Regions from separate parts of the Rhizobium aureum genome, predicted to be linked through region 3. Evidence: predicted binding sites of a transcription regulator. Region 3 holds the regulator's gene; each other region holds the start of a gene.
The links. The regulator PhoB, encoded in region 3, activates phosphate uptake and scavenging genes when phosphate is short. The targets are predictions, from matches to a motif close to TGTCATNNANCTGTCAT.
Positions count from the first base shown of each region.

Region 1 (5,310 bases), on a different contig from region 3:
CTTGGGCGATCGCGTCCGCATGCTGCTGCAGGTTCACGACGAACTGATCTTCGAAGTCGAGGACGCCGATGTCGAGCGCACCACGCCGATCATCGTCTCGGTCATGGAAAACGCCGCCATGCCAGCGGTCGATATGGCCGTGCCGCTGAAGGTCGACGCGCGCGCTGCCCATAATTGGGATGAGGCGCACTGAAGCTGCATTGGGTGCATCGAGGAGATCAGCCCTCATGGTGAGGTGCGGAGGCTCCTGAGCTTGTCGAAGGGCCGAAGCCTCAAACCACGGGGGCGGGTGAAGATACTCTACCGGGCCACCTCTTGTTTCGAGGCCTTGACGCTTGCGCGCCAAGGCACCTCAGCATGAGGTGGGGAGAGTTTCGCGACCCGACGTAGCTACGAATTCACTGCGATAATCCGGGCGTGACACAACCGCCTACTTCCCAACCAGCGCTTCCAGCACCGAAATAATGGCGCGTTCGGCTTCTTCGAGCGTCCCGCTATTGTCAATATCAACAACGTCGTAGCTGCCCTGGACGGTCAGCGCACTTCTTTCCAGGCGCTTCAGCACGTCTTCGCGGCTCTCGCGTCCGCGCGCCATCAGCCGTTCGGCCAGCACTTCGCGCGTAGCCGTGATGTTGATGACCTTGAGCCGCGGAAATGCGGCCTGGAAGCGGTGCAGCGCCGAGCGCGAGCCGTTGGCGATCACCAGATTGTCGCGCGCAAGTTCCTCGGCGACTTCGGCCGGGATGCCGTATTTCAGGCCGTGGGCTTCCCAGGAGACGGCAAAGGCGCCCGCTTGTTCCATCGCATCGAAATCCACTTCCGAAACGCTTCTATGGTCTTCGTTGCCGGCATCGCCATCGCGGGTGATCACGCGGCGCACGAAGTGGACATCGGGCCGGCCGGCAAAATGCCGGGCAGCCAGATTCATCAGCGTATCCTTGCCGGCGCCGCTCGGGCCGACGACGACAGCGAGCGTGCCTGCTGTCGCTTCCGTCAGGCCGAGATTAGCCGGCTTGATATTGGCGTCCGGGCTCATGCGACCCGGCGTCCTTCCCGCCAAACCGAGCGCGTGACCGGCACGCCGTGATCGCGCCGTACGCGCACGAGATCCGCCCGCAGCCCTTCGGCAATGCGGCCGCGGTCATTGAGGCTGACCGTCCTTGCCGGCGTCGCCGTCACCATAGCAATCGCCTGGGGCAGCGAAATGCCCTCGACTTCGTCCGCGAGGATGAAAGGCGCATGCAGCAGGCTGAGCGGCACGTAATCGGAGGAAAGCACATCCAGTACGCCAAGCTCGGCGAGATCACGGGCCGCGATATTGCCCGAATGCGACTTGCCGCGCACGATGTTCGGCGCGCCCATCAGCACGCTCATGCCGGCGCCATGCGAAGCCTTGGCGGCGTCGATGCTGGTCGGGAATTCCGCAAGGCGAACGCCGTAGTTGATGGCCTCGTCGACATGGGCGAGCGTCGCGTCGTCGTGGCTTGCAACGGTGATGCCACGTTCGGCACAGACCTTGGAGATAGCGTCGCGGCTCGGCTTCGCGTACCTGGCCGATTCTTCCTGACGCTTGGCGATGAACTTGGCAAAGGCCTCGTCGCTGAGCCCGCGCTTCTTCTGATAGTAGAAGATGTACTGATCCATGGTCTGGAACTGGCGCTGGCCCGGAGCATGGTCCATCAGCGAGACCAGGCGGACGTAAGGATCTTTCTCGAAATCTTCGAAATGGTCGAGAACATTGTCGGAGGAGACTTCGCAGCGCAGATGGATCAGGTGATCGGCGCGCAGGCGGTCTTCACGCTGGGCCGCCTGGATGGCGTCTGCCATGTCGCGCATCTCGCCCTTTTCAAATCCGTCATCGGCGTCCGAGCCCATGCGCAGGCAGTCGAATACTGTCGTGATGCCCGAGGTGACGATCTGGGCGTCATGCGCCTGGATCGCCGCCGTCTTGTTCCAGCGCACGCCCGGACGCGGCGAGTAATGGGCTTCCAGATGGTCGGTGTGCAGCTCGACCAGACCGGGGATCAGATAATCGCCCTCGAAATCCTCGCCCATATCGGACTTGCCCTCGGAAATGGCGGCAATGCGACCGTCGCGGATCAGCACGGAGCCCTCGATGATCTTGTCTTCAAGGACGATGCGGGCGTTGGAAAGGACGGTTTCTTTGGTCATATCGGCTCTTTCATTTTAGGCGCCGGCAAGCGGCAGCCATGAACGGACGGTAAAGGGAGCACCCCGCTCTTCTTCGATAAAGACGGCGAGGCCGGAAATGTCGAGCGGCTTGCCGGTATGGTCGGCGAAGCGCTCGCGCAGAACGTCGTGCATCTCGGCCTGGCGCTCGGCAGGGACGCGTCCCGTCAGGGTCATATGGAAACGGAACTCGTCATTGACATAAGGATAGCCCCAACGCAGCAGATTGGCACGCTGCTGCTCGGTCAGGCCCTCCGGCTTACGCCGGGCGATGTCATGGTCCGAAAGCGGTGCGCGAAACGGCTCGAAGGTTTTTACCACACGGGAGGCGAAATCCTGCAGCGGCTGGTAAGCGGAACCGGGAACGAGCGCGAAGAAATGGCCGAGTTGGCCGAGTACGAGCTCCGGAATGGCGAAAGCCTTGGCCTGCGAGGCGAATTCGGCAGCGACCTCGAGAAGATCGCGCTCGGTCACCGAAGCGGCAAGCTCGAATGGTGCCTTCAGCGTGGCATGGAAGCCATAGCGGCGCGGATCGGCCGTCAGTTCGGCATGACCTGCCGGCACGGGGCCGATGGCCTTGTCGGAAAAAATCTCGTCGGAAAATGCATCGCGTCCCAGCCAGCGCGCGGCGAGAGATGTCAACGGATCGTCTTTGGGTGGCGTGAAATAGAGAGCATAGCGCAAGGCTGCATTCCTTGGAAAAATCGGCTGCGCGAGACACTGTTGGGTGATTTGCGACAAACCGCAAGAGCAGCAAGGCAGCAACGGTTCGAATCCGGCTAAAGCCGGTTTGAGCGCTACGGTCTTGCCGGCCTGCGCTACCGGATTCCCGTGACAGAATGATGATGGGAAACGATTTTTTACCGATATTTTTATTTCACCCGCGCGCCCATCAGCCGCGAGCGCAAGGCGTTGGATGCGGCATCGAACAGGAAGACGACGATCAGGATCAACAGCACCATGTAGGCGACGTTTTCCCAGTTGGCATTGGTGCGCATCGCTTCCCAAAGCTTGAGGCCGATACCGCCGGCGCCGACGGCGCCGATGATGGTCGCGCCGCGCACATTCGATTCCCACTGGTAGAGCGTCTGACTGACGATGACGGGCACGATCTGCGGCATGATGCCGTAGCGATGCACGAGGATCGTCGACGAACCGGTGGACTTCACGCCTTCGCGCGGCTTGTTGTCGATGTTCTCCAAGCCTTCGGAATAGAGCTTGCCGAGCGTGCCCGTCTCCGTGAGGAAGATGGCGCCGCTGCCCGCAAGCGGGCCGGGGCCAAAGGCGCGTGTCAGGAACAGCGCCCAGATCAGCATGTCCACCGAGCGCAAGAAGTCGAAGAAGCGCTTCAGTACCTGGTTGAGCAACCGGTTCGGCGTGATGTTGCGGGCCGCCATGAAGGCAAGCGGGAAGGCGGCGAGCGAGCCGAGCAGCGTGCCGAGGAAGGCCATGACGATCGTCTGGAACAGCTTGGTCCAGACGTCGCCATGCTGCCAGGCGCCATTGTTCCAGATATTGTCGAATGCCAGCGAGAGATTGGACTGTGCAGGATCGAGCCGCGGGCCCGAAACGATCAGGCTGATGACTTCGCTTACCGGCTTGTCGAAGAAGGGTGAATGCGTATCGAAGACGAAGTTGGCCCAGCCGAGAAAGCGCTTGCGGATCTTCACGCGATCAGTGGAAATGCTAGCATCGCCCGCAAAGCCGAGATTGACCAGGATATTGTCGTCATAGACGGTCATCCAGCTGGGAACAGGCTCTGAGCCGACGATTTTCGGCACATCGCCGGTAATATCGATCGGAATCGTGATGCCGTGCGCGGTGACGATCGCCTGCGTCTTGGTGACGGTTACCATGCGGCGTGTGCCGCTGACGGAAACGGTCTTGCTGCCGTCGGGGTTGGTCTTTACCCAGTCCGGGTTCGGATTGTCGCCCAGCGGCGAAAAGCGCGGATACTTGATGCTGATCTCATCGCCGGAGATGCGGAATTCCGGCTGCACGTCATAGCTCACCCATTCGCTGAGATAGATGCCGACGCGCTCCCAACGTGCTTCTGAAATGACTTTCGGCAGATCGAAGAACCAGACTGCATAGATGCCGTAGAGGATGATGCCGATGAAAATCATTAGGGCACCGAAGCGCTGGCGGAAGGACCGGTGAAGGATTTCCGGGTAACGCGCTTCGATTTCCTGCATGCGGCCGGCGTCGATGATGGACATGGTCAACCTCAATGCTGCAAAAGGAAGGCATGTTCGCCGATCAGACGGCGGCGGAGCCATGCGGAAAACTGGTCGACGGCGATGATCGTCAGGAAGAGAAGTAGCACCAGCGCCAATGTCTTGGCGCCGAAACCGCGCGAAATCGCAAGTTTCAGCTCCTCGCCGATGCCGCCGCCGCCGACGGCGCCGATGATCGTGGAGGCACGAACGTTGATCTCCAGACGCAGCAGTGCGTAGGACATGAAATTCGGCAGCACCTGCGGCAGGGCGGCGAAGCGGACGCGCTCGCTCCAGCTCGCGCCGACGGCGCGCATGCCCTCGTCGGGCTTCATGTCGATATTCTCTACGACTTCGTAGAAGAGCTTGCCGAGCGCGCCGATCGTATGCAGGCCGACGGCGATGATCGCGGCGATGGGACCGATCGACAGGATCGCGGAAAATAGGCCGGCGATGACGATTTCCGGGAAGGCGCGCAGAAGCTCCATGATGCGCTTCGTTACCAGCCGGATCGGATTGGATGGCGACATGTTGCGGGCGGCGAAGAAGCTCAAGGGCACGGCGAAGACGACGCCGATGATGGTCGATACCAGGGCGACATTGATCGTGATGATCATCAGCTCGAAATATTCGGGGATGTAGAAATCGCCCCAGACATAGACGCGGCCAAGCGGGAAATTGAACTCCTCGCCGCCGGTGCCATTGGCCCCGTTCGGGCTCGGCAGGTCGAAGAGCGCGCGGTAGACGTCAGCCCAGTCCTTTGGAATGAGCCAGCTCAGGAAATCGAAGAGATGCGGCAGGCGGTCAAAGAAATGCCCGGCGTTGTTTTCATCGGCGAAGCGCACCGAGCTGACGAAGGCAATGAGCAGGATCACCAGACCGATGCCGGTGTAAAGACGGCGGC
Region 1 is NZ_JAQJCI010000007.1:241,191-246,500, reverse strand. Features, by position in the region: gene polA (DNA polymerase I) at 1-193, shown strand, start outside; gene phnN (phosphonate metabolism protein/1,5-bisphosphokinase (PRPP-forming) PhnN) at 431-1,036, opposite strand; gene PH552_RS18995 (alpha-D-ribose 1-methylphosphonate 5-triphosphate diphosphatase) at 1,033-2,172, opposite strand; gene PH552_RS18990 (DUF1045 domain-containing protein) at 2,188-2,874, opposite strand; gene phnE (phosphonate ABC transporter, permease protein PhnE) at 3,063-4,409, opposite strand; gene phnE (phosphonate ABC transporter, permease protein PhnE) at 4,418-5,310, opposite strand, start outside.
Region 1: PH552_RS18990 (DUF1045 domain-containing protein) is a predicted target of PhoB. The motif match lies at 3,022-3,038, and genes of this name have one in related genera.

Region 2 (5,310 bases), on a different contig from region 3:
TATGTTCTGCCGGGCGAGGGTGAGTTTCCCATGGCTGCACTGCGCGCGGTGCTTGCCGCGGACGATTATACTGGTGTCATGAGTCTGGAGTGGGAAAGACTGTGGCATCCGGATTTGCCGCCCCTGGATTTAGCTGTGCAATCCGCGCAGCATAATGGATGGTGGTTCCAGACGCCGCGGTGAATAGTTGTTGAAGTTTACTAATATTTTAGCTTAGTTTCATATAAGAAGGCGCCGCAGCAGTTGACTTTGCCGCGGCTCGCTAATTAATATATTAGAAATAGTTAAATAATAGCTTGTCGCCGCACGGCGCCGGGTTGATTACGATCGGTGCAACGTTTCCAGCTCGATGAAGGGGACCTCGGTGACATGGGGTTTGTGGGTGTCTGGAAGATGGAAAAGACGGATTTTAGACACCAGAAATCCGACGCTTCGGGGTCACGCGCGCTGTTGCCGGCCGTCGCTTCCTGTTTCCGAAGTTCCGGCCACAGCCGGCTCCCCTGCGAAGGGCTACGCGATGAAGGATAGTCCGAGCCTCGGAGAGGAGGGACATAGAGCCCTGATTTTGAAGGCGATCGCCGAAGGTGGCCTGGGTTTTGCCGCGCAATGGGTCCATGACGTCGCAAATGCCGGCGAAGTCTTCTATGCGGAAAGCCTCGCGCGCGTTACCGATGCGGACGGCACGGTGCACACCGCCGGCACATTTGTCTCCTTCCTCGAGCGGCAGGATCGCTGGTTCGATCTTGATCTGCGTATTCTTGATATGGTGCTCTCTGCTTTGGCAGAGGATGAAAGGCTGGTGCTCGGGGTCAATCTGAATGCGGCTAGCCTGTCCCGCTCCGATCGGTTTTCCGATGTCTTCGGCCGCATCAGCCGCAAACCGGAGCTTGCCCCACGACTCATTGTCGAGATCACGGAAGGCTATCCGGTCATCGGCGCCTCCATAGAGCGCATGAAGATGATCCGCGCTCTTGGCTGCCGCATCGCGATAGACGATTTCGGATCCGGCTTTGCCACGCCGGCGTCGCTGTTGCCGGTAGCCGCCGATATCGTCAAGGTCGACGCCGCCTTCGTACGGGACAACAGGCGCGGTCGCGACGGAAGCGACAGTCTTTCCCATCTTGTCGGCTTTGCCGCCTGCTTTGCGCCCGTCGTCGTCGTTGAAGGCATCGAAACGAGCTCGCAGCTTGACGCTGCGCGGGAGGCTGGTGCAACGCATGCGCAAGGCTTCTTCCTGTCGCAGCCGGTTTCGTTGGCGCAGCTTCGCCGCGGCAAGGGGAAGGCCATTTTGCGGGGGGTGGGATGAGTATTGCCGCCATTATCCCGCCAGGCATGGCAGCAAGGTCGCCTTCGCGGGTGTCGCCGTGATGAAGCAACCGGCCCTTCGCTGACCGGGATTCGAGCGCCTGAAAGACGGCGCAATTTGAAACGGCGGGATGTCCGGCAGCGGGCGTCGCGCATGATGCAATTCGGGCGGGGCGGCGCGCGAGGAACCAGATGAAATTCGGGAAAAGATCATGGATTCTTTTAGCGAGAGAAAAGTGCCCACCCAGCTGCAGCCGCGCCCTCTGTTCGACAGCTGCGTCAAGATTGTTTCGGCCTATGTCAGCCACAACGCGGTTCCGCTTCACAGCCTTCCCAGGCTGATCAAGGATGTCCACGAAGCGCTGCAAGCCTTGGATGCAGGCAGCACGACTGTCGACCGTGCCAATCTGGTGCCGGCGGTGGATTTGAAGAAATCGGTGACGAACGACTACATCGTCTGCCTTGAAGACGGCAAGCGATTCAAAACGCTGAAGCGTCACTTGCGCGTGCATTATGGGATGACGCCGGAAGAGTATCGCCAGAAATGGGGATTGGCACCCAATTATCCGATGGTTGCGCAGAACTATGCGAACCGCCGTTCGGAGCTGGCGAAACTGTCCGGCCTCGGCGCCAATGGCAACAAGAAGGAAAGCGTGCGGTAGGGCTTGTTGCAGTCAGTCGCCGCAAGAAGAATGGCGCCCGGAAAGGGCGCCGTCGCTTTCGGATATGGAGGCCGGATCGCGAAATCGACGTATCGGCCGACATGGCAGGTCAGAAGACCTGACGCAGCGCGATGAACAGCACGAAGGCCAGCGCGATCGAGGCCGGCAGCGTCAGGATCCAGGCCATCAGCATGTTGCGCACGGTCGACCATTGCAGACCGGAACCGTTCGCCGCCATGGTGCCGGCGACGCCGGAGGACAGGACGTGGGTGGTGGAAACCGGAAGGCCGAGATGGTCGGCCGCACCGATCGTCAGCATGGCAACGACTTCGGCGGCAGCACCCTGGCCATAGGTCAGATGCGTCTTGCCGATCTTTTCGCCGACGGTGACCACGATCCGCTTCCAGCCGACCATGGTGCCGAGGCCGAGCGCGAGCGCGACGGCGACCTTCACCCAGAGCGGAATGAACTTGGTCGCATGATCGACGGCGGCGTGGTAGCTGGTCACGGCCTTGAGGTCGTCGGCGCTCATCGGCAGCAGCTTCTGCTTGTCGATGAGCTTCAGCGATTCACCGATCAGGTAGATATCGTTACGAACGTTGCCAACGAGGCCGTTCGGCAGCTTCTCGACGCTCGGATAAGCTGATATCTCGGCGCTGGTGGCGTGGATATAGGCCTGGAGCGCCGGAGTCGTCGCGTCCGTCCAGGTCTTGCTCTTGACGGCGTTGCTGACTGCAGCCTTCGGATCCGCCGGCACGGCAACGCCTGGTTTCACATACTTGCCGAGTACGGTCTCGACCTGCGTCGAGGCAGCCTTGTAAGCTTCGAGATAATTGACATCGGGCGTACGGTTCAGCGCGAAGGCAGTCGGTACGAGGCCGATGAGAATGAGCATGATCAGACCCATGCCCTTCTGGCCGTCGTTGGAACCATGAGCGAAGCTGACGCCGGTGCAGGTGAAGATCAGCAGGCCGCGGATCCAGACCGGCGGTGGCGCATTGCCCCTTGGCGCCTCATAGAGTTCCTTGTTGCGGATCAGCACCTTGGCGACCAGCAGCAGCAAAGCGGCCGCGCCGAAGCCGACGATCGGCGACAGCAGCAGCGACATGCCGACGTTGCTTGCCTGTGACCAGTCGACGCCGCTGGTAGCGGAGCCGGCGGGTGCCAGGAACTGGTTGGCGAGACCGACGCCGATGATGGAACCGACAAGCGTGTGCGAGCTCGATGCCGGCAGGCCGAGATACCAGGTGCCGAGATTCCAGATAATGGCAGCGGTCAGAAGCGCGAAGACCATGGCGAGGCCGGAGCCGGAGCCGACCTGCAGGATGAGCTCGACCGGCAGCAGCGCCAGAATGCCGAAGGCGACCGCGCCCGACGAAGTGAGAACACCGAGGAAGTTGAAGAAGCCGGACCAGATGACGGCGAATTCAGCCGGCAGCGAGCGGGTGTAGATGACCGTGGCAACGGCATTGGCCGTATCGTGGAAGCCGTTGACGAATTCGAAGCCAAGCGCGATCAAAAGCGCCAGACCGAGCAGAATCCACGGAACGGCGGCCGCATCGGCAAGGTCGCTGCCGAGGGCATAGCCGACATAGGCGAGGCCGCCGAGCACGACCAGACCGAAGAGCGGCAGAAACCATTTTGCCGAGGCCCCGGCGCCGTGAATGGGGTGATTGGCGTTGCCACCCTCGGAAGTGGTTGAAGCGAGGTCGACCATCCCAAACTCCTTTATGGCCATTGATATCCTCGGTGTAAGCCTCGTTCATGAAACTCTCGTGACGCGCGAGAGGGCGGATGGCAGCCGTATCAGTGGAAGGCAGGCGCTCTTTACGGACATATGGCTCCGACCTGCCGTCTTGATTTTGCCTCCAAAAGGCCTTTTTCGGTTCAGCCGTCGTTCATACGTCTGGGGGTTAAATCCTGCATGTAAGGGACTTGGATAGAGGGCCATCAAAATGAGATCGTCCGTGATTACCATCGCTGCCTTGCTCGGCAGTCTGGTTGTATCTTCGGCAGAGGCAATGCCTATCCCAGCCGTTGGGACAACGGCCTCCGTGCCGGTTGTGAAAGTGGATTATGCCTGCGGTCGTGGTTGGCACCTGACGCGTTGGGGCGAATGCCGCCCGAACCGCTGGGGCCCGCCGCCGCGGCGTTGGGGTTACTACAGACCGCCACCGCCGCCGCCATGGGGCTGGCATGGCCATCGTCGCCACTGGCGCGATGACTACGGCTGGCGCGATCGGCGAGGCTACTGGTGATCAGGCTGTGAAATGACAAACACCGTCGTGTTTCGCGGCGGTGTTTCCTTATGGATACGGCTGAGGTCGCAATGCCTGTGCCGTGAGCCATAATGCTACGATAACGACGAGCACTGCGGCCACGATGGTCGCAAGGCTCCTGGCGTGCAGGATGATATCGGCGGGCTTCGGGCGGATGAGATCGGCCGTATTGAAGCTCTCGCCGCTGAATTTGCATAAGGTGAGCGAGAGATTGTTGCGCACCAGCGCCGTGTCGATATCCGAGACGATGTCGCCGACCGCTGCCTTTTCGTCCTTCATCGTGCGCATCTGGAGCAGCACCGCCTTCCCCGCTGCAAGATAGGCATGCGAACATTCGTTGAACGGGCTTTCTTCGTCGCTGACGCTGCCAGGCATCATGCCCCAGAGACAATAGGCCCGCTGGATCTGTGCGAAATTCAAGAGGCGCTGGAAGGTTTCGTCGGTGTCGGATGCGCTTTCGGCAAGCGAGATGATCCGCCCGTAATAGGGCGCGATCACAGCCATCTCACCATGGCTGAGGCTAGGTATCGGGATGCCGGCCTGGCGTCCGGAGGAGCCGCCACCATGCGCGGCGGCTGCAAGCGGCCAAGCCGAAATTATGAGACAAACAATTGCAAGCAGGGCGCCGTTTGAACGCCGGTGTTTCCCGCGCATGTTGTTATGCGCGGGATGCGAGCTACGTATAAGGCTAAGTCCGGCGCAGGGACGCATTGCGATAGCGCGGCTGCGGCAGCTGGTGTTCCGCCCAGGCTCCGAAGGCGAGCCCGAGTGTCGTCCAAAGGATGGCATGCATGCCGAGCGAAGTGATGCGGAAGCGCCAGAGCACGACGGCCGAGAATTGCTCGGGCACTTCGTTGATGGGAGGAAGCAGGTATTGGATCAGCGCAATGAAGACGATGTAGCCGATGCCGGCAATAATCACTCCGTTCCAGGAACCATATCGCGCCGCCAGCCGGCGACCGAAGCCCACGGCGATGATCATGCCGACGACGGAGGCGACGATCATGATGAAGAACAGCTCGGTTCTCGCGCCGATCGTATCGGGATTGCCGACCGCCGGCGGG
Region 2 is NZ_JAQJCI010000007.1:272,788-278,097, reverse strand. Features, by position in the region: gene PH552_RS19140 (sugar phosphate isomerase/epimerase family protein) at 1-183, shown strand, start outside; gene PH552_RS19135 (EAL domain-containing protein) at 518-1,306, shown strand; gene PH552_RS19130 (Ros/MucR family transcriptional regulator) at 1,518-1,967, shown strand; gene PH552_RS19125 (inorganic phosphate transporter) at 2,077-3,684, opposite strand; gene PH552_RS19120 (GCG_CRPN prefix-to-repeats domain-containing protein) at 3,923-4,225, shown strand; gene PH552_RS19115 (hypothetical protein) at 4,274-4,900, opposite strand; gene PH552_RS19110 (CbtA family protein) at 4,935-5,310, opposite strand, start outside.
Region 2: PH552_RS19125 (inorganic phosphate transporter) is a predicted target of PhoB. The motif match lies at 3,732-3,748, and genes of this name have one in related genera.

Region 3 (5,310 bases):
GCCACACTGTACTTCGTCGAGGATCAAAAGCAGGCCGTGCTCATCGCAGATCTCACGCAGTCCGCGCAGGAACTCGTTGGTCGCGGGACGAATGCCGCCCTCGCCCTGAACTGGTTCAATGAGGATTCCAGCCGTCGCATCCGTAATGGCGGCACGCACGGCATCGAGATCGCCGAACGGCACCTGATCGAAACCCGGCGCCTTCGGACCGAAGCCTTCGATATACTTCTCCTGGCCACCGGCGGCGATCGTCGCGATGGTGCGGCCGTGGAAGGCGCCTTCGAAGGTGATGATATGGAACTTTTCGGGATGCCCCTTGGCAAACTGATAGCGCCGCGCCGTCTTGATGGCACATTCCAGCGCCTCCGCGCCCGAATTGGTGAAGAACACCTTGTCGGCGAATGTCACTTCCGTCAGACGCTTCGACAGCTTTTCCTGGCCCGGTACTTCATAGAGGTTGGACAGGTGCCAGACCTTGTCGGCCTGCGCCTTCAATTCGGCGACCAGATGAGGATGGGCATGACCCAGCGAATTGACTGCCACGCCGGCTGCGAAATCGAGATAGCGCTCGCCGTTTTCGGTAACCAGCCAGACGCCCTCGCCTCGCTCGAACCGCAGCGGAGCGCGCAGGTAGGTGTCGTAAAGCGGCGTGGTCTCGGCCATGGCCATGTCTCCTGATCACAACTTTAAGGACCGATCGCTTCCATTTGATGAAACGGGCCCGAAAAAATCAAAAATGCCGCCTTGCGGCGGCCTGGGCACTATTGATGTTTTGCACCGCGATGTCAACAAAACTGCCGTTTTAGCAGGTGCGAGAAAGCGCTTGCCGGCAAAAGAGACGGCTTCGGCGGCTCCTATTGCAGAAATGCCACGCCGGGGCAGCAAGTTGGGGAAAACCTCGAAATCGATTCCTCAAGATTCCCGCGACTCTTGTCACGGAGTCAGCCTCACACTAGGTTAAAAAGCAATTGCTAGACTGCATGCGGCGGAACTAGTCACCACAATTTTAGAGCGTTTCGCGCCTCGTTCCCATGCGAGGCAATGGTGAGGGATTCTGCCATCGGAAACGCGACAGCGGAGACAGGGCATGAATTGGACAGACGAACGCGTCGAGAAGCTGAAAAAGCTATGGTCCGAAGGGTTGAGCGCCAGCCAGATCGCTGCGCAGCTCGGTGGCGTGAGCCGTAATGCCGTTATCGGCAAGGTACATCGCCTGAACCTTCCCGGCCGAGCGAAGGCCGGCGGCACGGCAACCGCGACGCGCACGCCGAAGCGCAGTGCTGCAGCACCCCGCGCCACGAGCTACGGATCGCGCGTTGCAACACGGACGGTCGTCACCCGCCAGCAGGGCGTAACCATGCTGAAGGAAGAGATCGAGGTCGATTCCGTCAACGAAATCCAGTATCGCCCGGCTGCGAACGTCGTCGTTCCGATCTCCCGCCGCCTCGGCCTGACGGAGCTGACGGAGCGCACCTGCAAATGGCCGGTCGGCGATCCGCTGAAGGACGATTTCCACTTCTGCGGCAATGACAGCCCGGATTCGTCGCCCTACTGCACCTATCATCAGCGCATGGCCTACCAGCCAGTGCATGACCGCCGGCGCAACAACGGCTGAAAGTGACAGCAAGACAAAGAGCAACAGGCCCCTCGAGGCCCGTTTTTCTATTTCCGCCGCTCCTGCATAATTCCTTAAACCGGAATCGATTTAAGAGAAAATTATGCAGCATTTCAAGATGTTACAGCGACCTTAACGCGTCTTGAAAGACGCGTGGAGCTGTAATGTTGATACCCGAGCGGCAAGCCGCTCAGGCTTCCATGGAATAGCCCGCGCCGCGAACGGTACGGATGACATCCTGCATATTGGAGAAATTGAGCGCCTTGCGCAGGCGGCCGACATGGACGTCGACCGTGCGTTCGTCGACATAGATATCGTGACCCCAGACGCCGTCGAGCAGCTGCGAGCGCGAGAAGACGCGGCCGGGCGAGGACATCAGGAATTCCAGCAGGCGGAATTCCGTCGGCCCCAGCCGCACTTCGCGGCTCTTGCGGTGAACGCGATGAGTTTCGCGATCGAGCTCGATATCGCCGCAACGCAGCACCGTGGAGAGCACCTCCGGACGGGCACGCCGCAGCATCGCCTTGACGCGGGCCATCAGCTCCGGCGTCGAGAACGGCTTGACGACATAGTCGTCCGCGCCGGTCGAAAGCCCGCGCACGCGCTCGCTTTCCTCGCCGCGGGCCGTCAGCATGATGATCGGCAGGCGCTCCGTCTCCGGCCGCATGCGCAGCCGGCGGCAGAGCTCTATGCCCGATACGCCGGGGAGCATCCAGTCGAGGATCAGGAGATCGGGGATGCGCTCCTGGAGACGCAGCTCAGCCTCATCGCCTCTTAGGATCGTGTCGACCTCGAAGCCTTCGGCCTCAAGATTGTAGCGCAGCAGAACGCTGAGCGCTTCCTCGTCTTCTACAACAGCAACTCTCGGAACCATGCGCTTATGGTCTCCTTTCTTCACTTCCAGATTATTCCGTCACCGCGCCGACGGTATTGGCGGTATCATCCTTCGGACGCTCGCCTTCGGGCTGAGCGCCGGTCGCCATGTAATAGATCGTCTCGGCGATGTTGGTGGCATGGTCGCCGATGCGCTCGATGTTCTTGGCGCAGAAGAGAAGATGCGTGCAGGTGGTGATGTTGCGCGGATCTTCCATCATGTAGGTCAGCATCTCGCGGAAGAGCGAGGTGTACATGGCGTCGATTTCCTCGTCGCGCTCACGGATCGATACGGCCTTGTCGGGCGAACGGGTGGCGTAGACATCCAGAACTTCCTTGAGCTGGCTCAGTGCCAATTCGGAAAGGTGTTCGATGCCGCGGGCGAGACGGCGCGGAACGCCGGTGCCCTGCACGGCGATGACGCGCTTGGCGGTGTTCTTGCCGAGATCGCCGACGCGCTCCAGATCGGAAGCGATGCGGATCGATCCCATGATTTCACGAAGGTCGGCTGCCATCGGCTGACGGCGGGCGATGGTGACGATCGCCTTGTCGCCGACTTCGCGCTCGGCATGGTCGAGAACGACGTCGTCGGAGATGACCTTCTGCGCAAGGGCAGCATCGCTTTGGACCAATGCGCGTACGCTGTCGCTGACCATCTGCTCGGCCAGGCCGCCCATTTCCGCAATACGGCGCGTCAGGAACTTCAGGTCTTCGTCATAGGCAGAGAGAATGTGTGTGGAGACCATTTTTCTATCCTCAAGGTGAACTGTGTGAAAGGGGCCGCGCGCTTGATATCATCAACCAAAACGGCCCATGATGTAATCCTGCGTGCGGTAATCGTCGGGATTGGTGAACATTTTATCGGTGTCGTTCTCCTCGACCAGATGGCCGAGATGAAACATTGCGGTGCGCTGCGAAACGCGGGCGGCCTGCTGCATGGAATGCGTCACGATGACGATCGTGAAGTTTTCCCGCAGCTCGTGAATGAGATCCTCGACCTTCGCCGTTGCGATCGGATCGAGCGCCGAGCACGGCTCGTCCATCAAGATGACTTCCGGACTGACGGCAACGGCGCGCGCAATGCACAGACGCTGCTGCTGACCGCCCGACAGGCTGGTGCCAGCATCATGAAGCCTGTCCTTGACCTCGCCCCACAGGCCCGCCTTCTGCAGGCTGGTCTCGACGATATGATCGAGATCGGCCTTGGAGCGATGCAGGCCATGGATGCGCGGCCCGTAGGCGACATTTTCGTAGATCGACTTCGGAAACGGGTTGGGCTTCTGGAAGACCATGCCGACGCGGGCGCGCAATTCCACGACATCGATGCTGTTGTCGTAGACGTCCTGATCGTCGAGCGTAATCTTGCCGGTGACGCGGCACGTGTCGATCGTATCGTTCATGCGGTTGAGGCAGCGCAGGAAGGTGGATTTGCCGCAGCCGGAAGGGCCGATGAGGGCCGTCACCGTATTGGCGCGAATCTTCAGGTTGACGTCGAAGAGCGCGCGCTTGTCCCCGTAGAAGACCGAAACGTCCTGGCCGATCATCTTGTAGGGGATCGTGGTCATCTTCTTGGCCAAGGCTCTTTCGCTTGCCGCTTCGCTCATCATGTTCATTTCTCGGCCCTCCCTTACCAGCGCCGCTCGAAGCGGCGGCGCAGCAGGATGGCGCCGATGTTCATCGCGACGAGGAAGAAAAGTAGGACGATGATGGCGCCGGACGTCCTTTCGACGAAGGCACGCTCGGCTTCGCTCGCCCACATGTAGATCTGCACCGGCAGCGCCGTCGAGGGATCGAGGGGCGATGTCGGATAGTTGGCGACGAAGGCGACCATGCCGATCAAGAGCAGCGGCGCCGTCTCCCCGAGAGCATGAGCAAGCCCGAGTATGGTGCCCGTCAGGATGCCCGGCATGGCGAGCGGCAGGACATGATGGAAGACCACCTGCATGCGCGATGCGCCGAGGCCGAGCGCGGCGCTGCGGATGGACGGCGGCACGGCGCGCAGCGCCGAGCGCGTCGCGATGATGATCATCGGCAGCGTCATCAGGCTCAGCACCAGCCCACCGACGAGCGAGGCCGAACGCGGCAGTCCCATCATGTTGATGAAGACCGAGAGGCCCAGCAGGCCGTAGACGATGGAGGGCACCGCTGCGAGGTTGTTGATATTGACCTCGATCAGATCCGTCAGCCGGTTCTTCGGCGCGAACTCTTCCAGATAGATCGAGGCTGCAACACCAACCGGCAAGGCAAGCGCGAGCACGGTCAGCATGAGGTAGAGCGAGCCGATCAGCCCGACGCCGAGGCCGGATGCTTCCGGGCGGCTGGAATTGCCGGCCACAAAGAGACCGGTATTAAACGCCTTATAAAGCGCGCCGCTTTCGCTGAGTTGCTTCATCCAGGCAATCTGCCGGTCGGATATCTTGCGATCCTTCTCGTCGACGGTGAGATCGATCTGGCCCTTGTTGGCGGAATCGATATTGGCGCTGGCAAGGAAGGTGACGTTCTGCGTCGTCCCTATGATCGAGGGATTGGCGACGACCCTGTCGCGCAACGCGATCCTGGCGCTATCCGATACCATCGCCGTCGCCTCTCGGACGAGCGCGCGATTGGTGGGATCGATGCTCAGGGCTTTCACCAGCGCGTCCCGCACCAGCACAAGGTAATTGGCACCGATCAGCACCTTCGGATCCGTGGCCCGCTTGGCCGCGGGGTCGATCACCTCCTCGGTGAATTCGATCGGCAGAGTGATCGATGTCTGAACAAAGGCGCTGTAGCCGGTGCGCACCACGGTCGAGACCAGGATGGCAAGGAAGACGAGGCCGAAG
Region 3 is NZ_JAQJCI010000009.1:121,239-126,548, reverse strand. Features, by position in the region: gene PH552_RS20900 (aspartate aminotransferase family protein) at 1-663, opposite strand, end outside; gene PH552_RS20895 (hypothetical protein) at 668-961, shown strand; gene PH552_RS20890 (GcrA family cell cycle regulator) at 1,088-1,615, shown strand; gene phoB (phosphate regulon transcriptional regulator PhoB) at 1,806-2,489, opposite strand; gene phoU (phosphate signaling complex protein PhoU) at 2,521-3,234, opposite strand; gene pstB (phosphate ABC transporter ATP-binding protein PstB) at 3,286-4,101, opposite strand; gene pstA (phosphate ABC transporter permease PstA) at 4,116-5,310, opposite strand, start outside.